2 linked regions of the Chlorogloeopsis sp. ULAP01 genome follow. The protein of the gene in region 2 interacts with the protein of the main gene of each other region in a pairwise test. Links are inferred from orthologs where the notes say so. Each region holds a gene or a part of one and is shown on either strand. Other genes may lie near its edges. The genes, in order: ftsZ and rlmN.

What was found.
Region 1: the proteins of rlmN (region 2) and ftsZ interact in binary tests that used the Escherichia coli proteins (3 or more experiments, as listed by UniProt). The link is inferred for Chlorogloeopsis sp. ULAP01 from one-to-one orthologs.

What each region holds. Positions count from the first base shown.
Region 1 is NZ_JAUDRH010000004.1:113,307-129,062, reverse strand. What follows is about bases 5,492-8,423. They hold ftsZ (cell division protein FtsZ), read right to left. Parts: upstream 7,637-8,423; coding sequence 6,347-7,636; downstream 5,492-6,346. Other genes in these bases: gshB (glutathione synthase), read left to right, coding at 5,492-5,595. In the rest of the region: QUB80_RS09175 (Uma2 family endonuclease), read right to left, coding at 1-583; GTPase HflX, read left to right, coding at 749-2,494; QUB80_RS09165 (hypothetical protein), read left to right, coding at 2,748-3,476; QUB80_RS09160 (hypothetical protein), read right to left, coding at 3,677-3,862; QUB80_RS09155 (hypothetical protein), read left to right, coding at 3,892-4,017; grxC (glutaredoxin 3), read left to right, coding at 4,224-4,496; more of gshB, read left to right, coding at 4,609-5,491; QUB80_RS09135 (cell division protein FtsQ/DivIB), read right to left, coding at 8,692-9,537; QUB80_RS09130 (hypothetical protein), read right to left, coding at 10,627-10,965; QUB80_RS09125 (photosystem II manganese-stabilizing polypeptide), read left to right, coding at 11,516-12,349; QUB80_RS09120 (hypothetical protein), read left to right, coding at 12,898-13,674; QUB80_RS09115 (DevA family ABC transporter ATP-binding protein), read right to left, coding at 13,763-14,497; ABC transporter permease DevC, read right to left, coding at 14,667-15,756. UniProt on the Escherichia coli protein: Essential cell division protein that forms a contractile ring structure (Z ring) at the future cell division site. The regulation of the ring assembly controls the timing and the location of cell division.
Region 2 is NZ_JAUDRH010000005.1:77,231-92,896, reverse strand. Bases 12,136-14,977 are described here. They hold rlmN (dual-specificity RNA methyltransferase RlmN), read right to left. Parts: upstream 14,213-14,977; coding sequence 13,058-14,212; downstream 12,136-13,057. Other genes in these bases: QUB80_RS11020 (peroxiredoxin), read left to right, coding at 14,436-14,977; QUB80_RS11030 (replication restart DNA helicase PriA), read left to right, coding at 12,765-12,941. Also shown: QUB80_RS11080 (response regulator), read right to left, coding at 1-80; QUB80_RS11075 (response regulator), read right to left, coding at 147-2,057; ndhL (NAD(P)H-quinone oxidoreductase subunit L), read left to right, coding at 3,400-3,621; QUB80_RS11065 (DUF3007 family protein), read left to right, coding at 3,648-3,959; trpA (tryptophan synthase subunit alpha), read left to right, coding at 4,053-4,853; QUB80_RS11055 (coiled-coil domain-containing protein), read left to right, coding at 5,133-5,777; QUB80_RS11050 (serine/threonine-protein kinase), read right to left, coding at 5,988-7,913; QUB80_RS11045 (hypothetical protein), read left to right, coding at 8,078-8,581; QUB80_RS11040 (response regulator), read left to right, coding at 9,376-9,801; excinuclease ABC subunit UvrC, read left to right, coding at 10,008-11,924; more of QUB80_RS11020, read left to right, coding at 14,978-15,008; QUB80_RS11015 (hypothetical protein), read left to right, coding at 15,169-15,657; QUB80_RS11010 (polyphosphate kinase 2 family protein), read left to right, coding at 15,660-15,666.

The sequences.
Region 1 (15,756 bases), on a different replicon or contig from region 2:
TCACCCCAACTCTTTGACTTTCCTCTAAAAATTGCGGAATTTCAATTAAAGGTAAATTTGCAAAAGTTGGTGAATGACTGCACTCTACATATTGCCCTTGTTGCAGTTGATATATTCGCAGCACACCTTCGTCGTAGTGCCAAAGTTCTGTAATACATAAAGAAGCATAAACTTGAAATTTATCCAAAGAAGAACTGGTCAAATCTATTTCTACTACTAAATCAGGTGGTGGATCGCTATTCAAGTCAATTTCAAACTTATTCCTCATCTCTGCTTCATTTTGGATATAGTAGCTGCTATCTGGTTCCGTACCACGCCGCAAATCTTCCCGTTTTAGAGTTGTCGAACCTGTAGGAAAAATTTCTAAATTCAACTCTTCCCCCAGCACAAAAATTAAGCGCTCAACTAAACATTTCCAATATTCGTGAGGCAAGAGTGGAGTCATGATTTCTAACGTACCTTGGTCATAGGTAAGTCGAGAGGCTCGCTCCTCTCCCATTTCAGCTAGCATGGTTTCAAAGGTCTGCCAGCTGATGTTTCTCAATACAACCCTTTGTGCCGAAGGAGTGCGTGTAGTTACCATAGCTCTATAGGGTGCAGGGCTTGATTACAAAATAGCGTTAAATCTTGATGATGGGAACAATTATCCATAACGCATCCGCCATTAGTAAGAGTTTTGACACAAAAACAGTATTGTAAAATATAAAAAGTAGGATTCGAGGAACCAGTTTACTGGTAGAAGACGCTTATCGAGACTATCTTCGGTAATCTTCAGGGTTTAAAGTCTAGCCAGCTTAAGCAACTACAGCGGCTGTATCACCAGCGCATTCCGGGCGATCGCATCACAACGTCTGAGTTTGCCCAGCGTTTGGCAGCAATCAGTACTGAAATCAATCAGCCTGTATGTGCCTACCTCAATCGTCGTGGACAAGTTATCCGCGTGGGGGTAGGCACTGTGCGTCAAACGCAAATCCCACCATTAGAATTGCCCCGTTACGGTGCAGAACGACTTAGCGGTATCCGTTGTATCGCCACTCAACTCAAGCCAGATTCACCCAGTGAAGCGGCATTGACAGCGATGGCACTACAGCGTCTCGATGCTCTAGTTGTACTCAACATTACCGGAACAGGATTTCAAAAGCGGGGTGGTGGAGTAACAGGTTACGTCAAAGAAGCTTTTTTGGCACACCTCATACCCCAAGAATCTCGCGTCCTGATCACCAGTCCATCTTCTGCCAAGTTAGAGGCAAGTAAAGTCCAATCTCCTAATTGGAGCGTGTCGCCACCCATGAGTTTGGATGTGCTCTCGCAGCAGGATTTTATCGAAATGGTGGAAGGGCTGGAAGAAGAATTCCAGCGTGAGTTTGTTGCCCAAGAAGTAAGTAGCGATCGCGATCGCGTTGTCATCATCGGGGTAATGACTGATGACATGAGCGCCCAACAATTCCAAGACACTTTGGCGGAATTGGCACGATTAGTAGACACTGCTGGCGGAGAGGTGTTGCAGACTCTCTGGCAGAAGCGATCGCGCATTCATCCCCAAACGGTTGTCGGGGAAGGAAAAGTGCAAGAAATAGCCCTCACCGCCCAAACCTTGGGAGCTAATCTTATTGTCTTTGATCGCGATCTTTCACCTTCCCAAGCTCGTAACCTAGAAACTCAAATCGGTATCCGAGTAGTTGATCGCACTGAAGTAATTTTAGATATTTTTGCCCAACGTGCTCAGTCCCGTGCAGGTAAGCTGCAAGTAGAACTGGCACAGTTGGAATATATGCTGCCACGACTGGCGGGTAGAGGTCAGGCAATGTCCCGACTTGGTGGTGGTATTGGTACTCGTGGTCCTGGCGAAACTAAACTAGAAACTGAACGACGTGCCATTGGACGTCGTATTTCCCGCTTACAGCAAGAAGTTAACCAACTACAAGCCCATCGAGATCGGTTACGCCAGCGACGGCAACATCGAGAAATTCCCTCAGTGGCGATCGTTGGTTATACCAATGCTGGCAAGTCTACTTTGCTGAATGCTCTCACTAACGCCGAGGTTTACACAGCCGATCAGCTGTTTGCTACCCTCGATCCAACCACACGCCGCTTAGTGGTTCCCCATGCAGCAACTGAACAACCCCAAGAAATTCTAGTAACAGATACAGTAGGGTTCATCCACGAACTACCTGCATCTCTGATGGATGCCTTCCGCGCCACTTTAGAGGAAGTTACAGAAGCTGATGCCTTATTGCATCTGGTAGATTTATCTCATCCAGCGTGGTTAAGTCACATTCGCTCTGTGAGGGAAATCTTGGCACAAATGCCAGTAACACCAGGTCCCGCAGTCGTCGCTTTTAATAAGATTGACCAAGTAGACAGCGATACCCTCGCTCAAGCACGAGAAGAGTTTCCTTTAGGGGTGTTTCTTTCTGCGCGTCAACGTTTGGGCTTAGAAACCTTACGTCAGCGCTTAGGTCAACTAGTTCAGTACGCGGTAGATTATAGGTAAATAAATTAACAATTTTTCTTCCATCTCTAAATTTAATTACTCAGTAGCAATACTGAGTTTTTTAATATTATGAAGCCAAAAAAAAAGTGTTTTTAAATCTAAAACTGTATTATAGACAACTTCTATATCAGTACTTAGGATTGGATAAGACTCATTCATAGGGTGCTTTTAACATCAACTGGGTAGCGATTTATTACATTCTCTTTTTTACTTATTGAGTCTCACCATTGTGTTTTCTAAGTGCTGAATTAACATGAAAAATTTCTTTTCAATGTCGGCAGTACCATCCTTTTTGGCTGCTACTACCGTTGTATTAGCTGCCGCTATCTTTGCTCCTGCCAATGCCGCTTCTTTGTCTTTTACCATCGATGACTTCACAGGTTATGATACTAGAGTGAAGTTTACCTTGGACGATCAAATAGCAGGAGCGGGTAAAGTCCAATTTAAAGTAGATTATCTGGCGACTGGCAGCAACACCATCGCCGATATACGCGGTATTTTCTTCAACATTTTGGACGACTCGCTTCTTAGCGGTATGCAAGTCACAGGTACGGATGTAACAGCCAGTAAATTTGGCCCTGCTGGGACAATTACCTCTGTTGGCAGTAGTAGCAACAATCTTAATGGCAGTGGTAATCAGAAGAATTTCTTTGATGCTGGGGTAGAAATAGGTAAGGAAGGTATTGGGGGAAATAAAGGCGACATTCAATCAACCACTTTTACCTTATCTCACATATCAAAAGCTTTAACTCTGGCTCAGTTTTCTGAGCAAAATTTTGGAGTGCGTCTGATGAGTGTAGGCTCTGGAAATAGTCGTGAAGGAAGTAGCAAACTCAAAGGCACAGCCCCTTACTATACTCCTCCTCCACCCCCCCCTAAGAAGGTACCCGAACATAGTACAACCGTTGCTCTCGGTTTATTTGCTGCCACAGGTACTTGGCAACTGATGAAGAAAAAGAAACAGTTTATTTCTCAGACTTAAACAACACTATTCAATTTACATTGACCTTGATGATAGAGGCTTAGGAGTGTATCAGCACTTTTAAGCCTATTTTTTTAGAACAGGGTATAGGGAACAGGGAACAGGGAATAGAGGACAGGGGGACAAACAGACAAGGGGAAAAGGGGACAAGGAGAGTGGAAGCTGAGGAAGCTGGGGGGCAGGGGAGATGGGGAGAACTACTAACTACTAACCACTGTACGGGCGGGTTTAGAAGATAAATTATCAGTTTGAACGGCAAGATTATCCATAAAACCCGCACGGCAGTCGCACTCGACGCGCTTAACCCGACGCCAGGTGACGCCAGTCGCTACAACGTGCTTAACCCGACGCCAGGTGCTACAACGCGGGGAACCCGCGCAACGCACTGGCTCCGCAAGGGCGCACTGGCTCCTTTATGCCGGGGAACCCTTACTTTCGCTTATCCACTACTCTGCGAGAAGCCGGACTACGTCCGTCTACGTGTCTACGCCAGTCGCTACAAGTCGGCACTAGACGCGTTCGCCGTCAGGCGTTGCGTTAGCTAGCGGCTACCCTCCGGGTAGCCGCTAGGGCGCGCTGGCTCACCACCGCACTGGCTCCGCAAGGGCGCGCTGCCTCCCCTACTAACAAATGACAAATGACCAATGACAAATCCCTCCCAACACCGTTGATAAAAATAGGATAAAGTCCCCACAGCTAACGACAACATTCTAAAATTAAGAATTATTACGCTCAATTGAGGAAGTTATGGCTGCTAAAGTAGAAATTTACACTTGGAGTACTTGCCCGTTTTGTATCCGTGCCAAAAGCTTGTTGAAGAAAAAAGGAGTTGAATTCATCGAATATGGTATCGATGGAAATGAGGCAGCGCGGAATAAAATGGCTCAAAGAGCAAATGGAAGGCGTTCTCTACCACAAATATTTATCAATGATCGTCACGTTGGTGGTTGTGACGATATTTATGCTTTAGATGCTCAAGGTAAGCTAGATCAGCTACTTGCTTCTAGCAATAGTGTTTAGGATTGCAAGAGTCGCGATCGGGTTTTTCTGCAAAAGCGATCGCCAAGAAGCTAAATCATCAAGGGATAATTAAAAGTGATCTTGGAAGTTGCTGGCAATTGAGGCAGAAAGCGTGAAACTGGCTTTTATTATCGACCCCATCTCTACTCTTGACCCATGCCATGATACCAGCGTTGCCTTGATGGAAGCAGCGCACATTATGGGACACGAAGTTTGGATTGCCCCAATTAACTCGTTAAGTGTTGTAGAAGGTAAAGCTTGGGCAATCTTAGAACGTGTTGAGCTTGTGCCTATAGAACTAGTAGAAGGACGCTGGGTGGCGGCAAACCCTTGGTACAAGTTGAGTGATCGCACATTTCTTTGTCTGGAAACAATGGATGCCGTGTTTATGCGGACAGATCCACCAGTTACAGTTCCCTACCTCTATGCCACTTATATTCTGGACTACATAGATCAAAACAAAACTTTGGTGATTAATAATCCCAGTGGGATTCGAGCGGCAAACGAAAAAATGTATGCCCTTCAGTTTAGTAAAGTAATTCCAGAAACTATCGTTACGGCAGATAAGCAGATTATTCGGCAATTTGTGGAAGCCAAAGGGACGGCGGTTCTTAAACCTCTGGGTAACAAAGCTGGCGAAGGAATTTTAATTTTGCAACCGAGCGATCGCAACTTCAACTCTATGATCGAACTTAGTACTCTCCAAGGTCGGGTACCTATTATGGTGCAAGAGTTTATACCAGATGCCAAAGAAGGAGATAAGCGAATCATTCTACTCAATGGCGAACCGATTGGTGCCGTTAACCGTCTTTCAGCTGCTGGTGAATTTCGCAACAATATGGCTACTGGTGGCACAGTCGCCAAAACCGTCATTACTCAAAAAGAACATGAGATTTGCTTGGAATTAGCCGCAACTTTACGTCAAGATGGGTTAATTTTTGTCGGAATCGACGTTATTGGTGGCTATCTAACCGAAGTTAACGTTACAAGTCCCACAGGAGTACGCGAAATTGACCGACTGGATGGCACTCGTCTTGGTCATGAAGTGATTAAATGGATTGAGCAGGCTCTACACAGTCGAAATAGAAAATTAAAATAATTTATATTTGATTCTTGCTTGTCATTCTTTGCGTATGGATACCAATTTACGTATAAAACTGAAACTTACCTGCGCAAACTCTATCAGTTAGCTGCTCTAAATTGCTGACCAGAAAATTACTATCAACTCATAGTCGGTTGACTCCCTGGTTTTCTACGGTCAGCCTTCTTTATTTAATGCTTGACACAAAATTACAATCATGTTTATCTTAGCTACTTTGCTAAAAGTGGGCTTTGTTTTGCTAGGGTTACATCTACATAATTTCTTTTGACCTAACAAAAGTTAATCAGTGACAACAGATTGAAATTTACAGCGTCAATAAACGCTGCAATTTAGCCCATCTGGTAGGAAATGACTTAGTCTTTAAAGATGACAAAATTAATGTCTATTCAGATTAAGAACTGTGCCGATTCCAACAATAGACAGGCATCGTTGAAAACATAGACTATGTACATATAGGAATCTCGCCTTCATGGTTGGGTAAAATTTCCCCTACTCAGACAAGTGATTATGGGGCTAGAAGAGAAACTTCATTGTCAAAACTGTCCTTGCTTGTTGTACCAAAAGAACTAGCAATATCCAATTAAGTGAACTTTTGTCCAATAATTTTGGTATGTTTGCAGCCGAGAAAAATTTTGCCAGCAATTGACAACTGAGGGATGGCACTAAGTAGCTTATCCCTGCCCCTGGTAAAAAAAATGATATTTTAATAGAATGGCTATAAGCTAGCAAAAAAGCAGTTATTAACAACTTAATTGCGTGGCGGTCGTCGATTTCGCAAAAAGTCAGGAATATCCAAAATTGATTTTTCTTTCGGCTCTGGAACTTGAGTAGGAGGATTAGCTGCTGGAGGTTGTGGCATTGGGCGTCTTGATTGTGGGGGTTGTACTACCCGATTTTGGGTGACGTTTGGTTGTTGTGCTGTTTGCACTTCACCTGTAAATCCAGTCGCAATGACAGTCAGTCTAACTTCGCCTTGAAGCCTATCGTCAATCACTGCTCCAAAGATAATATTGGCGTTCGGATCAACAACTTCATAGATGGTTTCTGCTGCTGCGTTTACCTCATGAAGAGTCAAGTCACTACCACCAGTAATATTAAAGACGACACCTCTGGCTCCCTCAATTGAACTTTCAAGTAATGGTGAAGATATCGCAGCGATCGCTGCTTCCCTAGCTCTCGATTTTCCAGAACCAATTCCGATCCCCATCAGAGCCGATCCCGCATCTGCCATCACTGCTCGTACATCTGCAAAGTCAACGTTGATCAAACCGGGGATCGTGATGATATCAGAGATGCCTTGCACACCTTGCCGCAGCACATCATCTGCGTAACGAAAAGCCTCCTGCATGGGTGTTTGTTCTGGGATCACTTCTAAAAGCTTGTTGTTAGGGATAATAATCAATGTATCTACACGACTTTTCAGCCCTTCAATACCTTGCTCTGCTTGACTAGTGCGACGACGTCCTTCAAAAATAAATGGACGTGTTACCACACCAACAGTGAGAGCACCCATTTCTTTTGCTACTTCCGCCACAATTGGTGCTGCACCAGTTCCAGTTCCACCCCCCATGCCAGCAGTGATAAAAACTAAGTCTGCACCTTCTAAAGCGGTTGCAATCTCATCGCGCGACTCCTCAGCAGCTTTTTGCCCGATAGCAGGATTACCACCTGCTCCTAAACCACGAGTAAGTTTCTGCCCAATTTGTAAGCGACTCGGAGCTGCTGCCAGAGTTAAAGCTTGGGCATCGGTGTTAATAGACCAAAACTCTACTCCAGAAACATCAGAAGCGATCATGCGATTAACGGCATTGCTACCACCACCACCAACACCAATCACTTTGATATTGGCAACTCGGCCTGGAACAATATCACCGATTCGGGTATCTTCGTTAGGAATCTTCTTGCTGTCATTGTTTTGCCCAAAGTTCAACCCTGAGTGATTAAAGGGATTAGCAGAGTTTACTGCCAGCGAGAAAGCAGACTGTCCTGGAGACTGAGAGTTTCTATAGGTAAGCCCTTGGTTATTATCAAGTGTCATTGGATTCACAAAGGTAGATAAACGACTTTTTAAGGTGTTATTCACCTAAGAGTCAACTATAGTTTGACGTTGCCACAATCTGTAGCATTGTTCTTTCTTGTTCTCACTAATTCCAACCCTTTCAGGATTGGAGGCGCGAAAATTTACTATGAGATCAGTGAGCAAGGCACCTGTTTGCCCAGCTAATTCTAGAGAAGTATACCCATATTTACCTGAAATTGACCTGTATAACTTCCGCCGGCCATTAACATCTTCACTGCTTTTTTGCTGATTTTGCCCGGTATGCCTTCGGTAATTCCAATAACATCTCCTTGTTGCTACTGGTAATTTACACGGCCCATTAATTTTACAGTAGTTAATTTTGTTTTTTTCTTTACTCACAATAATTACTAGTGTTTTTGTATAAAGTATTGAGAAATTAACTAAACCAAGAGCTATTACAAAGTAATTATTTATTGCTTTTGATAGCTTTTAAATTTTACCCGTAATATTTTCGTTTCTCTTTATACACTTTTCACAGTAAAAAGTATTTCAGTACGTAATAACTACTTATATTACTTGTAAATATATATTACTTGCTAAAACACGCCAAGACACATCTTGCCTGTCTTAATAATATGTTCAATTGGATTCCTCAATCAGGAGGATAGCAACTTAAAAATACAGAAATTTTTTTATTTTTACCTACCCTTCAACTAAAAAAACAAAAAACTAATTCGATTTGGTATTTATCACCCGGTTAATTGAGCTTTGATTAGCTTTACTTACACCTAAACTTAGCTAAACACATACCTTAAATACTCCTGTAGGTTCTCTACATAAATTGAAAAAGTGCATAAAGTTGCACGTTCTCATTTAGGTTTTGGGGCATAAACAACAAGAGCTTTTTTGGTAAAATTAGAGATATTTTGTGATGATTCTTCACTATTCTAATTAGAAGTTGGTGCTGATTATTGCATGGAGTGCTATACAAGCAAAATTAATAAATAAGATTTATCAGCATAAAACTTCTTTATTAATTAGAAGTCTTTTCTACATTAAAAATACAAATGTTTTTAGGGAGTCCTGGAATTAATTTTTCTTTGAGTTTGGTTCATTTGTACTATAGGATGATCTGGGTTTTTCAAATCTATATAATCTATTTGATTGGGACTGAGTTGTAAGGGTAAATGGCGCATCTGAGCTAGTAATTTGATTTGTTCAGGTAACCGGGAACTAGGAACACCGAAATGTACCTTACCTATTTCTGTTTTCAAAATTAAATTCGTTGGATCTTGCCAATCAATCTCTATTACTTTTACAGCAGATTGACTTACAGCGAGATATAGTTCAGCCCAGTAAGAACGGTAGTGTTCTGGCGAGCCAATGACTTTTAAAGACGGTACTTTCACTGTGGAATTGAGTGAAGTAAATTGTTCTAAAGGCATGACTACTCCATGAGCATCTAGTAAACTCACAGATAATTTTTTGTTGTCATTAGTATTTTTTGCCTGTTCTCGATGCATTTGAGCAACTGCCACAGGTATTCTTTCGTGAATTTGCACTACTAATCCGGGAGGAAAAAGACGACGAGTTACGATCGCCTGTGCGATAGTCGGTTGCTGCTGCAATGAAGATGCAATTCGAGATGGTTGGATTCGCCACAAAGACTGAGGATAAGAGAGCTTCAAAAAAGACTCTACAGTCTCATCCGAAAGTAATTGATTACCCGAAATTACTATGTCATCGGGATTTTTGAGAACCCAAATTGGTTGAAGCGTTACCCACAGCAAACTACTTGCCAAACCAGTAACGGCGAGAGATCGCCAAATAGCTTGAAAAATTTTTGCTTGCCGCTTTTGACGTAGTTTCTTACGCCGCCCGGCTAGAACTTTACGAGAAACTGATACTATACCAGCCATTCAAACCTCTTCCACACTTTATTGCAAATTCCAAATTGTTTATTATGCTCCTGTTATTCAGTAATCGCAGCAAACCTGTCTGCCGAGGGAGAGATGTCTTTCTCAAAATTTGTTTTGATGTAGTAACACTTTACAGCAACCAAACAAGGATTGTGGTACCAAGATTCTTCACTATTCAAGTTTGCGGTGTTTATTCTAAATTGAATTTAGCCTCATTGCTGTAGGGCAATAGCCATAGTTCCACAGAACGGCCATACCTCAAGTATTGACAAATCAGATGGGATTGATGACGACTACCCTCTAACAGGCAAATTTAGGGAAGTGCGACACCAATTATACTCTGATTTAAAATTTGTCAAGTAAGTGCTAACCACAACAAAATACTTAGCAGAAACTTACTAAGTATAAATTACAACAAGATATTATATGTTGTATTTACGGCACTACAATGAAAGATTTATATCGGTTTATAAAAGTTCATAATACAATTTGATTTTTAAAATAGTTACTTTTATATCAAAAAATTACTTAACGAGTCATCATTATACATTTTTAGCTACTTTTGTAGCAATGGTAACCTCAAATTGTTGTTTTTGTTGATTTTACACTTAAAACTGAAAATGAAGTCATAGGCTTGCGATTGATAAAATTTCAAGCAGTAGATCAGATATAAATATACTGTATTTAGTCAAAAGATACATTTTTTGGATCAGTATGAGATTGAGCTTATAGTAACTAACTTAAAAAACAAGTATTTTTTGCAACAAACAATTCTGAAAAATGCGTGTTTTTGTGAAAACAAGTTGTATATAAAAATACTTAAATTTAAATCTTAACACTAAATTTGTGACGCTTTTTCCTAACATAGACTTATAACTAGACTTTTACTAGCAACTGTCCACAGAGAGAATAAAAATATTTATTTCTCTATTGAGAGTTTCCTGTTTTCGATAGCTTGCTAGTACGTGGTTGCAACTGGGTAAGTAATAATCTTTAGCGCAACCGCAATATTGAAAAGCGCGATCGCACACTTTGTGATGGTGTTACCACCCAGCGCGAAATTGAAAAGTAAAAATGAGAAAAACTATACTATTCGTTGATTCTGTCGCTTCCCCACTCCTCTTGTTGGGCTACTTCTTGTGGCAAATTTGTTAAAAATTCTTGCAGCCTCATTCGCTCGATATAAGGCCATCCACCTTCAGACTCAATATCCTTTAGGAGTGAGTAAAGTGCCTGACGATTGTTAGGTAAACTTTCTTGAAAAGCTCCATCCCGAATCTCTCGGTGTAGTTGTTCCAACTGCCGCAGTAAAGCTAAAAGAGCTATGGTATCCCCTTGACAAAATAGCACTGCATTATGTACTTCCGTTGCAATATCTTGCAGCTTGCCAAATAATTTCTCTGGCTCAAAAATTCTGCCGTTTTTCATGCCACCTTATGTAAATGAGGTCTAAATAAATTTACCGAAGATTTTTTACTTTCTTTTGTTCACCATTGAACCTATTTTTGTCAAAGCAGACTAAAACCGCATTTGTACTTACAGCCCATTACTCCGATTGATGAGCAAGAGTGGATTATGTTTGGTAGAGTTATTAATTAGCTCAATGCGATCCCAGCATTCTTGACAAATATTAGAGCGCTTTGATTTTGAGTTAAAAAAAATCGTATGATCTGGCTGATCTCCCCATAACAAAATGGGTTGTATATAGTGGCGACACATACGTCACGCAGAACGACAAAGGTTATACCACAAAGGTAAACCTACTAGCAGCACTTACGGACATCTGGAAACTGTCCAAAAAAGTTGTAGCAACGGCAATTATAGCTGTTCTCAGCTTGAGGAAAGCATTCGGAAGTCTATGCTTGTATCCTCCTTCGAGGTATATGTTCGCGTCTTGTGTATGCTGGGGCGTACTCATTCATACGCCCAAACGAAAACCATTAGATATTCATTTTTGATTTTGACACTGAGGTTGACCATGAGGTTTCGCGCTGTAATTGTTGCACTCTTGGCTTTATGCTTGGGAGTACTAACTGCTTGTAGTGAAGGCCCTGCTGCTGGTAGTACAGATTTACTTACTTACGACCAAATCAAAGGCACTGGCTTGGCTAACAAGTGTCCTCAACTAACAGAAACAAGTCGCGGCTCCATTCCTATTGATGCCGGGCAGTCTTACATCATAAAAGAACTTTGTTTAGAACCTACTCAATTCTTTGTGAAAGGAGAACCAACTAATAAACGGCAAAAACCACAATATATTGCTGGCAAACTATTGACTCGTAAAACCTACTCACTCGATCAGATTCAAGGTGATCTGAAAGTGAACTCAGACGGTAGTCTCACCTTTGTGGAAAAAGATGGCTTTGACTTCCAGGCTGCTACCGTCAAGTTACCTGGTGGTGAAATGGTACCTTTCTTGTTTACAGTCAAAGGTTTGGTTGCTCAATCACAACCTGGTATGACTAGCATTAATACTTCCACTGATTTTGAAGGTTCTTTCAGAGTGCCTTCGTACCGTGGTGCGACTTTCCTCGATCCTAAAGGACGTGGTGTTGCCAGTGGTTATGATAACGCTGTAGCTCTTCCTGCCCAATCTGATGAGGAAGAACTCCTTCGCGCCAATGTCAAGCGTGCTGATGTGCTTGAAGGCAAGATTTCCCTGTCTATAGCTAAAGTAGATAATGCTACTGGTGAAATTGCAGGTACTTTTGAGAGCGAACAGCCCTCTGATACCGATTTAGGCGCTGACGAGCCAGAGGAAGTCAAAGTTCGTGGCATTTTCTATGCTCGCGTTGAACCAGCTCGTGCCTAATTTTCTTTGAGTGTGGCAACTTACTGCTACTCAAGACTGTATTTGTCACTTTAGGAGCGATCGCTCGCTACCCCCCATCTTTCCTTCCAAAATTTTACTTGCAAGGAAGACAAGGGGTAGCTTTTTAGTTTTGAGCCATTGTCATCTGGTGATTAGGGATTGGGTATTGGGAAGAAGAGGACACGTTAAGCTCATCCCCCGACTGAAGTCTGGGGGATGAAAGCGGGCCGAAGTGAATTGGGAATTGGGCATTGGCCAATGCATGAATGCCCTTTGCCCCTTGCCCCAAGACGACGGACGACGGTTCCTCCCGTTCCTTGAAGGGGCGGGCTTCCCCGTCGTCTTTTGGTGACACGGAGAAAGATTTTCCCCTTGTCCCCTTGCACCAGGTGCGCCTTATCCTCTTTAAGCGTCCCTAGTCCCCTGTCACCTATCCCCTATTCCCTAGCCTCCACCCACAACTCTGGAAAAATAGCATTGATACCGCAAAAACAGATGGGAGATTTGGGCATCCTAAAACAGAAGCCCAGTATTTTTATGTACTCGCCATGTCAGCTTTTACATCTATTGCCCAATATCCTGGAACAAAGGCTAAAAATATTTCTCAGCAAGTTGCCGCAAGTGAATCACAATTACCGCCAATATTGGTAGCAACCAGTGGAGGTTTAGCCTTGCTTGTGATTGGTTTAATTATCTTTGGCAATATCAAGATCAATAAGCTAAAGAAAAAAATTAAATTTGAACAATTTCGGACACGGGAAATAGAGAAAAAGTTTAAATTAGCTTTGGAAACAATCCGCAAAATGGAGACTAATCCCGATTTAATCAACTCACGGGAATTTAACCTAGATTATCTGCGAATGCGGATGTCAGAGGAGGTATTTCATTTTGCCATTGTTAATCAAATTAAAATCAAAATTAAAGACAAAATTTCTCAAGCACTGCGCCCCAATCAGGCTCAACAAGGGGTAGTGGGTATTGCCAGTAATGCCGGAAGACAGGTGGATGAAATGTTTGATGTTGAGTATGAGACTGGCAATGTACCTAATATTACGAAGCGAGTCTTGTTTCGTGTTCAAATCCGATTAATGAAGCTACCAACCCAACCTACTTCCGCCACAATTAGCCAAATTATTGACTGTATTGAAACTTACCTCAGTCCTATAGATGAGGAAGATAATTGGCAACCGACGATTCAAGGCAGAGTTGCCTATATGCATTGGGATCAAAAGGCTAAACCCACTCCTTTGCTAGTACTAGAGCAATCGAATGAAGGTGTGAATGTGACTTTCCGCACTAGCCGTCAACCAAACTCTCTAAAATAGCAAAAGCTGCAATCTAAAAAATTACTGAAACTCTTACTAATGACTACTGACGACCTTAACTAGTTTACTTTGATTTAACCGAGTCTATTTATGAATTATTTTTTCTGACTCTTGACTCGTAACTTTCTATCGTACTATTTGATTGACGAACTAAAATACCATCTTCCATTTCTACAATGCGATCGGCGATATCCAAAATTCGGTTATCGTGAGTTACCAACAAGATAGAAGTTCCTTTTTCTTTCGCAAGATGCTGCATGATTTCCACAACATCTCGTCCTGATTGTTTATCTAAAGCTGCTGTCGGTTCGTCCGCTAAAACTAATGGAGGATTATTTACCAAAGCGCGAGCGATCGCAATTCTTTGCTTTTGTCCGCCAGAAAGACTGTCAGGATAGTAGTTAACCCGTGGCCCTAAACCAACTGATCTCAGAATTGCTTCTGCTTTAGCAATAGCTTCTTGTTGAGAAATATATTTATTTAGTTCTACCGCCATTTGTACGTTTTGCCTAGCGGTTAAAAACTCTAATAAGTTATGAGCTTGAAAAATATAACCAATATTACGCCGCAGGCTAACTAGTTTGGCTTGACTAGCTCTATACAGTTCTTCACCTAGAAATTTTAAACTACCTTCTTGTACAGATCTTAAACCACCAATTAAGCTGAGTAGAGTAGTCTTTCCTGAACCTGATGGCCCTGTCATAATGACAATCTCCCCTGAATAAATATCCAGGTTTATATCAAATAAAATTTGTCTTCTCAATGCACCTTTACCATAGTAATGATTGAGATGTTTAATGGAAATTACAGGTTCTCTTTTCATAGATAGTATTTAGTGGATAGTTGATAGTAGTTATTAGGAGTGTATGGATGATTTTCTGTTTTCGCTAATAATTTATTCTCTAAACACACCTATATACTTTCACAAAAATTCCAATCCGTTATCATTAACTAAAAATAAAATTTTTCATAATTCATAATCCATAATTCATTTAAAAAATATCTGCGGGGTCAGCAGAACGTAATTTTCTGACAGCAATTGCACCAGAAATAAAACACATAATAATCGTTAAAATTAGTACTTGTATTGCTCGTGCAAAACTCATGAAAACTGGTAATAGAGTTGCTTCTCTAGCCTTTTGATATAAAAATAGTGCAAAAGCAAACCCTGGCAAATATCCTAAAATTGCCAAAATTAAGGCTTCTTGTAAAATTACAACTAAAAAATATTTATGTTCGTAACCGATAGCTTTGAGAGTGGCGTACTCAACAAGATGATCTGCAACTTCGGTATAGAGAATTTGATAAACAATCACAGTTCCAACGATAAAGCCCATGATTGTCCCTAAGGTGAAAATAAATCCTATTGCTGTGCTGCTTGCCCAAAATTGCCTTTCTTGATCAATAAATTCTTGCTTAGTTAACACCTTCACATCTGGTTGTAAATAATTTCTCAAATCTTTAGCAACTGTTTCTACATTTGTTCCAGGTTTTAATCTAATCAGTCCAATACTAACTAATCCTTGTTGCCGAAAGGGAAATATTCTCAAAAAATTTACATCACTAGTAATTAAGTTTCCATCTGCACCAAATGATGCACCCAGGGTAAATAATCCTCCTACTTTAATCAGTCTTCTTTGAACTTCTGCGGTGACAATTTTACCTTGAGTAAAGTCAGCGACAATTGGGCCATATTCCTGCCGAGAAGCTCTATCATATAAAACTACATCAGGTAATTTTATATTATCTAAATTCTGCTCTAATCCAGGTATTTTTAATATGTTAGCTGTTGGATTAATACCAACAACAAGAAGATTACGGGGTATTCCCGTAACAGGATTTTTCCAACTAGTATAGTCCAAATATATGGGATGTACCGATTGTACTGCTGGTAAATCTAAAGCTCGATATAACCGACGTTGGGAAAAAGGTTTTAGCGATAGCAGAGCGCTAGACTGAGGACTAATCAGAACTATATCACCTTGTAAGCTGTTATGAAATCTAACGTTACTGTAATACAAAGAATCTCGAAAACCGAGTTGCATAAACATTAGAATATCGGCAAAGGCAATTCCTGCTAAA
Region 2 (15,666 bases):
CCAAGCTTTTCCAAACAAGCTTGAATAATAGTACACAGATTTTTTTCATCATCAATTACCAGAATACATTTTGCTGACATAGCTTTACTTTTACCCTTCAAAGCTTGCTAGGGGTAAAAAATCGTTTTGAGCAATAGTATAAATCATCAACATTGATAGTAGTCATAATACTTATAGATTCTCCTTTCTAGGCGATTAAGTATACGGACGATTAATTCTGACTCTACAAATGGTTTTTTTACATAATCATCAGCTCCTGCCGCATAAACTTTACGCACAATTTCTGTATCAGAATGTACGGACAGGAACAAAACAGCTAACTGATTCCAACGAGGATCGTTACGTACAGCTTGGCATAGTTCAATCCCGCTAAAATCAGGCATTTCGATATCTAAAATCAGCAAATCTGGTGCAGTATATTCTAATACATCCCAAAATTTTTGAGAATCTTGTAATGTAGTTAGTTGTATTCTCCAAGGTGACAGCAATGCAGTTACGTGATTAAGCACTAGGGAGTCATCATCTACAATCAGGATTTTGGCTTCAGTGATATGGTTCTGGTTCAGTGCTGTTTTGACGACGGAAATTACCTCGCTAGCAAACATAGTTTTACTCAAAAAGCCACAGGCACCAAGACTTGCGGCTTCTACTCGTTTAGACAATTGATTGCAGCTAGTAAAAACTAGGACAGGAATATCAGGCTTACTTTGATTAAGTTCTGCTAAGAGCTTTAAACCATTCTCCTGTGAATCAGCGAAGGAGAGGTCTAATAAAATGACATCAGGAGAGTATTTAACAAGTATACTTCTTGCCATTTTCAAATTTGCTGCAATCTCTACTTGGAAGCCGTGGGTTTTTGCCTCCAGTTCAATTCGTTCAATTAACATAGCATCGTCGTCAATTATTAGTAACCGCCTAGAAGAAACTCTAGAGGAAGAACTAGCGGCAGGCATTGATGATTGCTGATGCAGTATTTTTTTCAGTGATTTAATTAATTCCCCTAACTGCAAGGTTATACTTTGCTTTGGAGTAGTTTGAGTTTCCTCCAGCAATCTTTCAATTTCCCTTGCTATTTTTGAACCTTCCAAAAGACTGTAGCATCCTAAAGAACCGGCTAAACGATGGGCTTGTGCCGTTGCTTGCTTGAGTAAAGTGTGATTTAGCGTTGCGTCTAATAACTGGGCTTGTACCTGCTCAAATAATTTAATCTGTTCTCCTAGAGTCTGTTTAAACTCTTCCCACATATTTGCTACTACAGCCATCACTTTTGCTTCGGCTTGCTGCTTTTGTGCCAACTCATAACAAGGAGTTATTTGATTAACTGTTCCTCTATGGGAGTCTAAAATCCCCTGTTCCTTTTGAACTGATTTATCCTTTTCCTCTTCTGTGAGGCGATAACCCAATCCATAAACTGTTTCTATTAAATCTACCTTCATCCCAGCTATTTTTAGTTTTTGCCGCAAACCTTTAATTTGAGTTGTAACAGCTTCCTCGCCAGGAAATTCAACAGAAGACCATATTTTATCTAGTAAAGCTCTTCTACTATATATCCTATGAGGATTACGAAGAAATAATTCTAGTAATCCATATTCTTTTGGAGTGAGATGGAGATGCTTCGTAGTATAAGTAACTTCTTTGGTATTGGTATTAATCTGCAAATTTTCCCAAGCTATTATTGTTGGTAAAATTTCTTTTCCCCTACGCAATAAAGCTTTTATTCGTGCAATTAATTCTGATATATCAAAGGGTTTAGCAACATAATCATCTGCACCAGCCTCTAATCCCGTCACACGCATACTAATGCTATCCTTGCCAGTCAAAATTAAAATTGGCATTTGATAGCCTGCACAACGAATTTGGCGACAAAGACTGATACCATCTAATCCTGGAAGCGAAACATCCAATAAAAGCAGATCGTAATCTACTTTTTTTGCTAACTCCAACCCTATTTGGCCATCATTTGTAGTCTCAATCTGATAGTTAGAATTTTTAAGTGCTGCTACAACTACTGAGGTTGTAAATTCATCATCTTCTACCAAAAGAATTTTCATGGACATTTTTCTTCTGTATTTAGATTACAGAAACTAACAGAAATTATATTCTTGCCTATTGTCTAAATAAAAACTAAATTATGCAAACCAATCTTGAATATGACAAATCAATTCGGTTTTCTCTGTAAAGTTTATTTTATTTAGTTCTTTGGAATTGATTCTTTGCACGCAATGTTATATCAAATCATGAATAATGTCATTGACTAGTAGCAAATGACTCAAAGCTATGCTCATCCGTATTAGTACGATGAGTAGGAAATTATGAAGATTTATCTTTAAGAGATTATTTATAAAGTAAACCCTAATTTGTAGTATTTATTGGTGCGTTACGGCTAATCTGACTCTCTTAAACGCTCAAATCCCTAAACAGTCGTAACACAACGGTAATAAAACGAGAACTCAGAGCGGCGGCTACTTAACAGAAGCCACTTAACGTCTACCGCCGAAGTGCGTTAGCTCCTTGCTCCGCGAGGCTCTGAAGTTGGGTGGGCAGAACATCTGACCATTTTTTACCTCCCCTACTTAACATTAACTTTATAAATAGCCTTTAAATAAATTTTTGAGTGATAGCGATCGCGTACTTAAAAGAAAAGATTGCGGAGGCTTCAATATTGAAATTTTCTATCTAATGTAAACAGTTTGAACAATCAATTTCAACTTTTTACAAGTTTCAAAAATACTCTTTGATTATATTTACTTAAAAGTGGGGGTGGAGGGACTTGAACCCTCACGACCTTTTACGGTCAACGGATTTTCATTCTCCTGCAACTTTCGCCACTGCCTAATAGCTTTATCAGCTTTAGACTTTGAGAATTGGACTCTCCCTTTACCCTCGACTTTACGTTAGGGTAGCTCCCGTCAAGTCTCTGCACCTTCCAAACTAGCCTTTTGTTAGTAATTATTTGCTAGCTACAAATGACTAATGACAAGTGACGAGTTTGGCTTGGCTCAGGATTGCCTTGTCTGTTACCAGATTTAGGTTTCCCTGAATTTGAGAGCTTACACTCAAAGGATTTCTCCTTTAAGGCTCAATTACTTAAGTCCGTAGCGTCTACCATTCCGCCACACCCCCATATTAATTTGGGAGTCACTTTTTAATTTGTGAGGCATTAAACACCTCCTCGATCTATTGCAACATCATTTGCGTCATTTGCCAACTAGTAACTATAAAAAATTTTTCTGGATAACCGAACTTTTTTAAAAAAAGGCAGAAAATTCTCCTTGCCAGCTTGAAGATTAAATCGTTAAGAGCGCAAAAGCAATTAACAGTACTTTCCTGGTGACGAGCTTTCAGCCTATGATGGAAAGGAAAGATGCACCCGTTGGTTATTGCTGTATTAAACTCATGATGGAATCTATGATGGTACCGCTCCTGTACCTGATTTTGGCTGGAGCTTATCTATTAGTCATACCTGTGGCTGTGCTGTTCTATCTAAACAAACGTTGGTATGTGGCTAGCTCCATAGAGCGTGCATTTATGTACTTTTTGATATTTTTCTTCTTTCCAGGTTTATTAGTTCTGTCACCGTTTGTGAATCTTCGACCCAAGCGGCGGCAAATTGAAGCTTAAATTAACAATGGTAGGTCATAAGACTTATGCGACGCATTGACGCTATTGGAATTGGCTTAGGCGTTTTTATTGCAGGTGGCTTGGTGTATTTACTCCTACAACTAGCAGGCTTAGATAGTTTGAATGCTGGTATTTGGAGTCAAGCCTTGCTAGTCGGTGGATTAGTTGGCTGGTTGCTGACATATCTTTTCCGTGCAGTGAGTCACAATATGACCTACCATAAACAACGCGAACAATACGAAGAAGACTACTTGCAAAAGCGCTTAGAAGAACTTTCCCCAGAAGAGTTAGCGAAAATTCAAGCTGAAATAGAACAGGAAGAACAACATAAGGTGTAAATTAGTTATCTGTCATTCGTCAGTCGCTACAAGTCGCTTAACCCGCAAGAGCGCGCTGGCTCCCAATGACTACTTACTATTTACTAATTACTAATGACTGCGATTTCCGATTGCTTTGAAAACCTGGCACGTAACCGAGAGTGCGCTTTAATTCCCTTTATTACTGCTGGCGATCCAGATATAGAAACCACAGCAGAAGCTTTGCGAGTTTTGGATCGCAGTGGTGCGGATATAATCGAACTTGGTGTTCCCTATTCTGATCCTCTGGCTGATGGGCCTGTTATTCAAGCTGCTGCTACTCGTGCTTTGCAAAGGGGAACAAGTTTAGATCAAGTGCTGGAAATGCTAAAAGCTACTTCTCCTAGCTTGCGAGCGCCAATTATTCTTTTTACTTACTATAATCCCATTCTTAACCGTGGTATAGATACATTTCTCCAGCAAGTTGCTAATGCTGGCGTGGCTGGCTTAGTCGTGCCAGATTTACCTTTAGAAGAAGCTGCAACCTTGCTCAAACCTGCTGCTGAAATTGGAATAGATGTCACTTTGTTGATTGCTCCTACTAGTTCCAGCGAAAGGATCGAAGCAATTGCTCGCGCCTCTCAAGGATTTATTTATTTAGTCAGTGTCACGGGTGTTACAGGTATGCGATCGCAAGTTGAAACACGAGTATCTGATTTATTAAATAAAATACGTAATTATACTACTAAACCAATTGGCGTAGGTTTTGGAATTTCCCAAGCAGAACAAGCTCGTCAAGTGAAAGAGTGGGGAGCAGATGCTGCAATTGTTGGCAGTGCTTTTGTAAAACGCCTGGCTGAAGGCACTCCACAGCAAGGTTTAAAGGCGATCGCTGAATTTTGTCAAACACTCAAAAGCGCGATCGCTAACCCGTAAGCAAAAGCAAATAGCAATTTGAACGAGACAAACTGGGAAGGTAGATTAAAATGTTTAATAATCAGAGTTTTTTTACCTTCCTTTGTAGACATTTTGAAAAATATAGTTTTGAATATATAAAGCAGATATCAAGCGGTAACAAGGCAGGTTTGATCGCTGATCCGGATTTAGATGTTATTTAAAGTACAGTACTTTAGAATGTAAATTTTATGATTATGAGTGTTAAAGTATATCGGTCACAAGCGATCATAGTGGCTTCGCTGACTAGAGGTAAAGGCAATGAGTGAGAGTATGGCATTTATCGGCGGTGTTGCCGTAGCGGGGCTAGCGGCTATTTTGTTGTTAAAGGGAACTGGAAATCCTCTGCAACAGCCAAACATCGCAGTTGCTCCACAATTGCCAACTACTATGATGCCTGGAGTTATACAGCAGCCACCGACATATAATCCTTACGCACCACAACCTGTTGCTCCAACACCTGCAAGTCCAAATCCTGATGAGCGTTTAGCAATGGAACGTCTCAAAATGGAAAATGAGGGGCTAAAGAAGGAAAACGAGCAACTCAAAAGTCAAATGCAGCAGTTCCAAGCCCAACTCCAACAGGCTTACAACTATCAGTTGCAATTAAATGCACAGCAAAACCAAAATGCAGCGTCACGCTTGCAGCAATCTGAAAATCCCTGGTGGTCTTCACCTATAGTATGGGCAGTGGGAGGTATGTCTTTAACTATCGGCGGAGGTATTGTTGTTGCTGGGGTATTATCTTTGTTTTCTCCTAAACAACGACATACTCGTACAGTCCAAGTTATTCATCCTTACAATGGTTCTGGTACACCATTAGTTCCAGTACGTCGAGCTGAGTTTTTACCACCTCACACCGAAGTAAGACGAGTTAATGCGCCAGAATACGAGGATACCTACTAAGTAGTTTGAAACCAGTTAAAGTATATCCTATTGAAAAACGCTTTCCCAAAATACAGACGTGCGAAAAATAATTTTCTCATGCTTATTTTTCATGTTTTTTTATAGTAAAAAATATTAAATATTTAATTAGTAAATAAAAAATAGATACCCGACTTCTTTAAGAAGTCGGGTATCTTACTCTTAAATTAACCACTAAATATTTTATTATCTTTACTGTTTAGTTGATTCAGTAGTGGAAAGCTTGTCCTGAGAATTATTATTCGACTTGGTTATCTGAGGAAGCTTTTGTTTAGCTATATTTTCGGCAGCTTGTTTAAATAATGGCTCTATTTTGTTTCGCCAATATTGAATATTTGGCAAATTTTCAGGATTGTCTTTGTAAGCTAAAACCTTATCCCATTGACCACTATCTAATGCTTTATTAATCTCGTTGAAGAAAGCTTCTGACTTTGCCCAATCTTGTTGCCATTGATTTAACATTTCTGTCGTTTGTTTTAAGCCAGAAGGATTTATAGGAATAGACTTAACTAATTCAACTGCACCTTGTAAATCTCCAGATTCATACTTCTTTCTTGCTTTTTCTATAGTCTGGGTAGATGTTTTGTGTTGTGAGTTTTCTGACTCTAATTTTGCAGATAAAGAAGCTGGTTCTGATGTTTCTGTGGAAGAAATTTTGCTATCCACAACAGATTTTGATGAGGAAGTTGAGAGAAAACCAATCAAGTCAACATCGTTTACAGTTTTCACAGCAATGCCCTTATCTCGCAGACAAGTAACCCATCCATCTTTATTTTTGATATGAACTTGTTCTATCCAAGCCCGCTCCGAGTCAAGTCTTACTTCTACCCAACCGCGTTTTGTCCTTTTTCCTGTCACTTCTAACTTCTTGCCCTGGTTAACTTTTTGCACGATGTTATCACTGGCGATCGCACTCGGCTCTGAACGGATATTTGCTTGCTTTGCTCCAACAACAGCTAAACAGGTGGGCGCTGTAATGATGTCATTTCCTCCTGTCACGTTCGCAGCAAAATTTTGTGCATTCTTAACTACCAACGGAGCAATAGCAGCAGCACTACCTGCCAAAAATACTAGAACAAATAGCTGCAATAAGTCAGGGCCATTAGAAGAACTCCTGGAAACAGAAGTAAGTGGCTTGGTGGCTGCTTCTGGTGGTGCTGGAGATACATTATTTGCTGGCGCGAGGGCGATGGTTTTCTGCTGAGATTGGCGTGATGGGAAAGTAGTTGCCCCATAACTGAGATTTTTGCGATATTCTCCAATTTGAGAGCGGATATCAATTGCTTGCAGTGCTTGCAAAGCTTCTTGAGCGCTTTGATAACGATCCTTGAAGTGATAGCGTACCATTTTGCTCAAAACCGCCGCCAAATCTTGGCTGATGGGTACTAAGTGCTGCCAGAGAATTTCGCCTGTTTGGGGATCTTCTTGCATTTCTACTGGCGCTACTCCCGTTAGTGCTTGAATGGCTATAATGCCCAAAGCGTAGATATCACTATTAGGGCGGGGTTTGCCTTGCCCTTGTTCTGTGGGCATATAACCGGGAGTACCAATAGCTACCGTAGCAGAGAAGTACCCGGCGGCATTGAGAACTGATGTTTGAGTAGCATATTCGGAGGGTGTACGCAATTTTTTCACCGCCCCAAAGTCTAATAAGACTAATTTTTTGTCTGCGGCACGGCGGATAATATTATCTGGCTTAATGTCGCGGTGAATTACACCATGACTGTGAACAAAATCTAAGATATTTAAAATTTCTGTTAACAAATCGATGACTTCCCCTTCAGTCCAGTTTTCACTAGATATCATTTCATCGCTAAGGGAATGCCCTTCAATAAATTCCTGTACCAAGTAAAATTCTTGATTTTCGTCAAAGTAAGCCAACAGCCGGGGTATTTGATCGTGGTTACCCAATTTTTCTAAAGTTTCGGCTTCGCTTTCAAATAGGCGTTTAGCTGTATCAAACAAGGAGGGAGCGGCGCTGATTGGCTTGAGGTGCTTAACTACGCAGATCGGATTACCCGGACGTTTTGTATCCTGGGCAATGTATGTTTCACCAAATCCTCCTGTTGCTAGGACTTGCATGACTTGGTATCGATGGTCTAGTAACTTGCCAATCATATTCCCTCCCCAGTATTAACACCCATTTTCTCAGGATGGTAATAAATATCTCCAAAATTTCCTCGATAAAATCCGTTATCTTGAGAAAAGATTTGGATGTAAAACACAATATTTTAGTCAATAAACATTGTTAATTTTGATTTCAATATCATTTTTTAGTAACCATGCCACCTAAAATAACAAATTCAGTCGCGTGGCGGCAGGCTGAACTCCTCATGCAACCTGCTTTCATTCGCGTTGTGGATAATATTCGCAAGTTGCTTGATGTATCTGCTTGGAAGGGAACTTACCAGGATGTGCTGATTTGGCCCCCAAATACCAGCGATGAGACAAAAGCAGTTGTGACAAGACTTTTACAAGAACTAGAAGCCGCAACTCCTGAGAAAGCACTTGAAATTAGAGAGACTCTTGCCCGTCTACCAATGCCCCATCCAGGATATCATCTGTGTTTACAGCGTCAAGAGCAACAAGTAAGTGTGGATTTATGGGAATTGTGTTACCGAGTGTGTTTTCTTGATTACAATTCCTTAAGTGATGAACCAGTTGATATTGATACTAGTTTAATCGATGAAACGGGTGATGTGGATTGGAATGCTCTAGAAACTAAAACGAAAGGGTTAGTCGAACAAGTATTTGCAAGTTTACCTCCAGAAGAACTTCACCCTTAGAACGTGTTGTCAAATCTCACGAGCCTTCAGGCTAGCTTGAGGCTACGCGGACAAAGCCTGCCTCCGCAGGTCAAAATCTTAATTTTTATAGTCCGTGTCGGCGGACTACCCTTCAGGGAGCCGCTTCCGCGTCTACGTTTTTATAGCCGCACCCTTCAGGGTATCGGCTAGTTGGAAAATAGGCCTTAGCCCTTTTTTGCAAGTGGAAAGGGGATTTTTTTCTAAACCACCAAGAACAGATAAACGCGGAAGCGGTTAATTGCCCAAGCGACTCTCTACCCACTGGAAAGGGGATGAAAAAACGATAAACAGAGTAGATTCTTTTAATTAATGATGGCTGTTTTGCAGAAGTTGAAGAGAATTCTAAAAATTCTCGCTTTTGACTTCAAAATAGGAACTAGAGAATAGAAGTTTACATAATTTCTTTATGAGATTAATTATATGAGCTTCTGACTTCTGAATGCTTTTATGATTAAATTTCTTACTTGTATGTAGAGTGCTCTGGAAGCTTACTCTCTAAAATATTTAAAAATAATAACTTAGTACAAGTTTATAAAACATTTCTTTAAGATATGTTTAACTTGCAGTTAAATTTGGATTTTGAGTATAGTATTCTGGAACGCAAACTTTTTTAGTCAGCAGAAAGTATAATTTAGTGTCGCAATAATATTTTTATTTCTAATTCTAACTGTTTTAGGCAAATAAAATACTCTAACACCTAATAAGTTTAGCAGCAATTTTTTTATATTTTAGCAAGAATTGTTGACTTTTAACCTAAAGATGTATAGGTAAAAATGACAGCACAGTTACTTAAAATTCAGCAGCAATTGTCACTCAAGAGAGGACGAAGAATCTTATTAATAGAAGATAATGATATTAACAGAATGTTACTCAGTGACTATCTAATTCACTTTAGATATGAAGTTCAGAGCTTGGCAGGAGGTTCTGATTTGATTTCTACTATCAAGAAATTTCAACCAGATTTGATTTTATTAGATTTAAAATTACCTGATATTGATGGTTATTCTTTATTAGAAAAAATACAGCAAGAAACAGATATATCACTGACACCAATTTTTGTAGTTTCAGCCTTTGCTTTTAAAGAGGATCGGGAACGAGCAATCAAACTAGGTGCTCGTCGCTACTTTGTCAAACCTGTAAACTTGATTGAGTTAATTTTGGCAATCGAAGAAGAATTAGCTTGTAAACTTTTCCAGTAAATTGGCGATATAGAAAAATATACAATCAATAAAATTTCATAGTAATTTTACTTAAAACCAATATATTCTCATCTTGCACTAGTTCCAATAGCCTTCAAAGCCCTCGTTACCAGGTTCAACCTGGTAACGAGAACTATCGATAAAATTTCATAGTAATTTTACTTAAAATAAATATAGGTGAATTATAAAGTTGCCAAACTTTGGTTGTGACAACATCTGCTCAAACACTACCACTAATTAAAGAACCAGAACGTCTAGAAAGCCGTTTAGCCGAAATTCCGCCAGAACCTGGAGTGTATATGATGCGAGACAGGAGCGATCGCATTATATATATAGGTAAATCTCGGAAGTTGCGATCGCGTGTTCGTTCTTATTTTCGAGAATCACAAAAACTCAGCGAACGCATCGCCACAATGGTAAGGCAGGTGACAGAGATTGAATTTATTGTCACCGATACAGAAGCGGAAGCCCTAGCGTTAGAAGCTAACCTGATCAAGCAGCACCAACCTTATTTCAACGTGTTGCTGAAAGATGATAAAAAATATCCTTACGTTTGTATCACTTGGTCAGAAGATTATCCCCGAATCTATATTACTCGTAAGCGTCAACTAGGTAAAGAAAAGGACAAATATTATGGCCCTTATACTGATTCTCACTTACTGCGGGAGATTTTGCGCTTATGTAAGCGGATATTTCCTTTGCGACAGCGCCCTCAACCCCTGTTTAAAGACCGTCCCTGTTTAAATTACGATATAGGACGTTGTCCTGGTGTGTGTCAGTTGCTGATTTCTCCAGAAGAATATCGCAAAACTGTGCAAAAAGTGGCGATGGTATTCCAAGGGCGAAGCAGCGAACTGATTGACATCCTGACAGAACAAATGCACAAACAAGCGGAGGCACTCAACTTTGAGGCGGCAGCACGGATTCGCGATCAAATTGCAGGGCTAAAGTCTCTCAATGCCGATCAAAAAGTTTCCCTACCAGATGATACGGTTTCTCGTGATGCGATCGCCGCTTCAGCAGATGCACAACACGCCTGCATTCAATTATTTCAAATTCGTGCCGGACAATTGGTGGGCAGACTTGCATTTATTGCGGAAGTACCCCCCCTTTCATCCTCCCCGCAAGCGGGGGAGAGTGAGGGAGGGTTGATGGGAGCCATCTTACAACGCGTGTTGGAAGAACACTACCAAACTGCCGATGCGGTAGAAATTCCTACGGAAATTTTGGTGCAGCATGAATTACCAGATACAGAGATACTGGCAGATGTGCTGACACAGCGTAAAGGTAGAAAAGTGACGATTGTCGCTCCCCAGCGCCAAACCAAGGCAGAATTAATCGAAATGGTAGAGCGAAACGCTCAATATGAATTGCAAAGACTGCAAAAATTGGGCGATCGCAACCAACAAGCGATGCAAGATTTAGCTGCCATCCTTGATTTACCCGACTTACCTCACCGCATTGAAGGTTATGATATCTCTCACATCCAAGGCTCAAATGCTGTAGCTTCCCAAGTCGTGTTTGTCAACGGAATCAGCGCCAAGCAACACTATCGCCACTACAAAATCAAAAATCCCACAGTTACAACCGGACATTCGGATGATTTTGCCAGTCTTGCTGAAGTTATCTGTCGCCGCTTTCGCAAGTATGCCGAAAATCCGCAATTGTCGCGAATTGGGAATCCTGACTGGCCTGATCTAATTATGATTGATGGTGGTAAAGGTCAGTTATCAGCAGTTGTAGCAGTCTTGCAACAGATGAATTTATTGGAAGACTTGCGTGTAATCAGTCTGGCAAAACGACGAGAAGAAATTTTTCTACCGGGAGAATCGGAACCACTGTCAACAGAGTCAGAACAACCAGGAGTACAACTACTGCGGAGATTGCGAGATGAAGCGCATCGATTTGCTGTCAGTTTTCATCGCCAGCAACGCAGCGATAAATTGAAGCGATCGCGTTTAGATGAAATTCCTGGTTTAGGGCATTATCGCCAAAAACAGCTTTTGGGACATTTCCGCTCAGTTGATTATATTCGCCAAGCTACACCCGCACAGATAGCTGAAGTTCCAGGAATTGGCTCGCGTTTAGCTCAGGAAATTTATGACTATTTTCATCCCGCTTGAGGTAGATAAAATCAAATGCTAGCGCTAATTCAATGCTGATAAACAGGTGAAAAGAAATGATGGGTAATTGATAAGCGGAAAAAACCCATTACCTAATTACCCATTACCCATTACCCATTACCCATTACTAATCATTAGATTAGCAAATATGGCTGAGGCTACTCATCTATTGATTGGAAGTTTTTCTTAAATTTTATCTCTAGAATTTAATTCTTTTTTTGCAGTAACAAAAAAATCATTTCAACCTAGAATTAATATTTTTTTACTCGAACTTATAATTTGTGATGTATTTACTAATTTAATCATAACGCTATTTTTGCAGCTAGATTTTAGACAAAATCTTCATTTACAGTCTTTTTATACCTAGTTTCAAAAAAATTGTGACTTAATATACAGATTTTGCACTTTTTTATAAGAGAAGATTTTACACTAGAATCACACTCAGTTTTGTGGGGGAGTAGTGTGCTAGCAAAGCCTAAAGTCAACTACATATGATTTGCTCAAGTCTTGCTAAAAGCTACTGCTGATTTTAGTAGCAATAGCTAGACGAAAAGAACTAGAGTCGCTATAGTCTCAAGCTAATCTTGGTAGGGATCGCAGAAACCATAAGCTAAGACAGCATAAACAAGCTAATTTTATATCCAAAGCTAGATGGTTATATATCTAAAGTTTAAGATAATCAAAAGAATTATAGGTTGTTAAGTTTTTCCAGGCTAAATTGATTTACCAGCTAACATAAATATTGATTTTTGTTAAGTATAGAAGATTAAAGGTTAGCCGGTTTCATTAACCTGCTTATTGTTTACAGCAAAACTAATCATGATATCCAGGGATTTAAAAATGCAGATAGTACAAAGTATTTACTGCCCCAATTGCGGTAGTAAAGGAGAAAGATATTATATTTTTGATAGGCAATTAACAAGAACTCAATGCCAAAGTTGTGACTACTTAATGGTATGTTGCACGCGTACTGGTAAAGTTATTGAAGCTTATGCCCCTGGAATTTATGCTCGTTGATGATAACGTTAATACCTAATAGCTAATGGTTAATGGCCAATAGCAATAAACTCTAAATAATGTACGGGCGGGTTGAGTGTTTTATCAAAGGATAATCAACAAAACTCGCCTTTTCTCTACTGCTTACTTGCTCGTAGTTGTCCGCAAGCAGCATCTGCTTCTAAACCACGAGAGTAGCGCACGCTCACAGCAATATGATGCTGTTTGAGAACTTTGACAAAAGTTTGAATGCGACTAGGAGTCGGACGTTTGTAGTCTACTTCAGATATAGGATTATATGGTATTAAATTAACATGACTTTGAAATCGCCGTAGTCTTTGTGCTAATTCAACAGCATCCTCTGGAAAGTCGTTAACATCCGCAAGAAGAACATATTCAAAAGTTACACGTCGTCCAGTAATTTCCACATACTCGCGACATTCAGCTAGCAAATCTTCAATTTGATAGGCACGGGCGCTAGGAATGAGTTTTTCTCGTAGTGCTTGGTTAGGAGCGTGGAGACTGACTGCGAGGGTAACTTGTAATTTGTGCTGGGCAAATTTACGAATGTGATCGCTTATTCCCACTGTAGAGACAGTCATGCAGCGCTGCCCAATACCCACATCTTGATTGAGAGATTTAATCGCTCCTAAAACATGATCTGAATTTAACAGTGGTTCACCCATACCCATAAATACGATATGACTCACTCGCTGCTGAAAATCTTCCTGAACAGTTAATACCTGATCGATAATTTCGTGCCGTGCCAAATTGCGCTTATAGCCACCTTTACCAGTCGCACAGAAATCACATCCCATCGGACAACCGACTTGAGTTGAGACGCAAACTGTCAACCGTTCTAGGGATTTTGGATCTGGGAATTTCTCCACTTCCCCCCGTCTTTGCGTCTCCCCCTCTCCCCTGCTTCGATAAGTTGGGATACCGACTGTTTCAATGATATATCCGTCTGCTAGTTGCAAAAGATACTTAACAGTGCCATCGGGAGCAACGGAGCGGTAATGGATTGTAGAGCGCCCAATTGAAATTTCTGCAACCTCTGCCCGCCATTGTTTAGGGAATACAGAGATATCAGCAAGCGATCGCACGCCTTTATGATAGATCCATTCATGTAACTGCTTTCCTCTGTAAGCAGGTTGTCCTTTTTGTTGCACCCAAGCGGTTAACTCGGCAAGCGAAGCACCCAGTAGAGAAAGAGTTAATTCTCCTGATGCCGTATCTAGTTTTTTATTGGTAGGAGAGTTAACCCCAGGTAAAAGAGGCGTAGCAGACATAAAAAGTCACAAATTCACGGTGGCATATCTATCCTATAACCTCTTGCTAAATCTTGCTTTGACTGACTTTGCTCAAGCGTATTCCCAGTACCAGCAGCCAAGAGAACCAATCAGAACATTGGGTGGGGATACACATGATGCCTTTACCTCAGCACTGAATATTTCCTCAATCTGAAGAGACAGCATTGTAAACTTATGTTAAGTTTTATTTTGGTTTGCACTCATGATTTCTCGCCGCCATTTTTTAAGCATATTATTCGTTAGTTGTTTTGCTCTCATCAGTTGGTTGAATTTTGTCCCAACAGCTAGTGCATTGGGTGGTAAATTACCCCCTCTTAATCAACCTGCACCGTTATTTACTTTGCCGACAAACTCTGGCGATGGTGAAATTTCTCTTGAAGATTTTCGTGGTAAGTGGTTAGTTGTGTACTTTTATCCGAAAGACTTCACCCCTGGTTGCACAATAGAAGCACGTCGCTTTCAGCAAGACTTGCCTAAATATCTCGAAAAAAATGCCCAAATCATTGGTGTGAGTGCCGATGATGTAAATTCTCATGCCGAATTTTGTGATTCAGAGGGATTAGTATTTCCACTATTGGCAGATACAACGGGTGCAGTAAGTAAATCCTACGGTTCTTGGATGAGCTTTGTCTCGATGCGTCACACATTTATCATCGATCCGCAGGGTGTTCTGCGCGAGACTTTTGTCAAAGTCAATCCAGCTATCCACAGTCAAGAAGTCTTATCTCGGTTAGAGGAATTGCAAAAAACTACTGCTAAGGGTATAGGGGTATAGGGGTATATGGGAGTAGGGGATAATGCTTCCCTTACACCCTCACACCCTTTTCTTTAGTCACTAGTGATTAGTAATTAGTCTTAAACTCATAATATAAATGGGCAGAATGAGAAAAAACTGAAAACTAATAAAAGCTGATAGCTCCTTGGCGAGGCATACTATGAATGTTGAACGCAAAGTAAATTTTCAAAATCCAACAGAAGAATTAGAATTTGCTCAACCACCTGTTCCTCCTAAACCACTAGAATTGCTAAGAGATACTGAGGCTTTACTGCGTCGTCCAACAGTTGCAACCTTGGTACCACTTTTACCACCAAAGCTAGGAAAGAACTTGCAAGCTGCGTCTTGTGTTGCAGAAGATTCCTTAAAAGAGTTAGCCGAAATTGAACTAGAGAAAATTAGCGACTGGGAACTAAGAACTGCGCGTATTCGTATGGGATTAAGCTTTGTTGGTTTTGGAGCGCTGATGATAATTGTACTTTTGCTTTATCTCACCACGTTACATCCACAACTCAGTCCAGTTGAGCAAATTGGTCTATATTGGTATCAATATGTTTGGTTTGTGTGTTTGGGCGTAGCGGGAATGTTTATTCTCGGACGAGAAGCAATGCGTCCTACTGAAAAGCCTCAAAAATTCAATCAACGCTGAGTATGAATG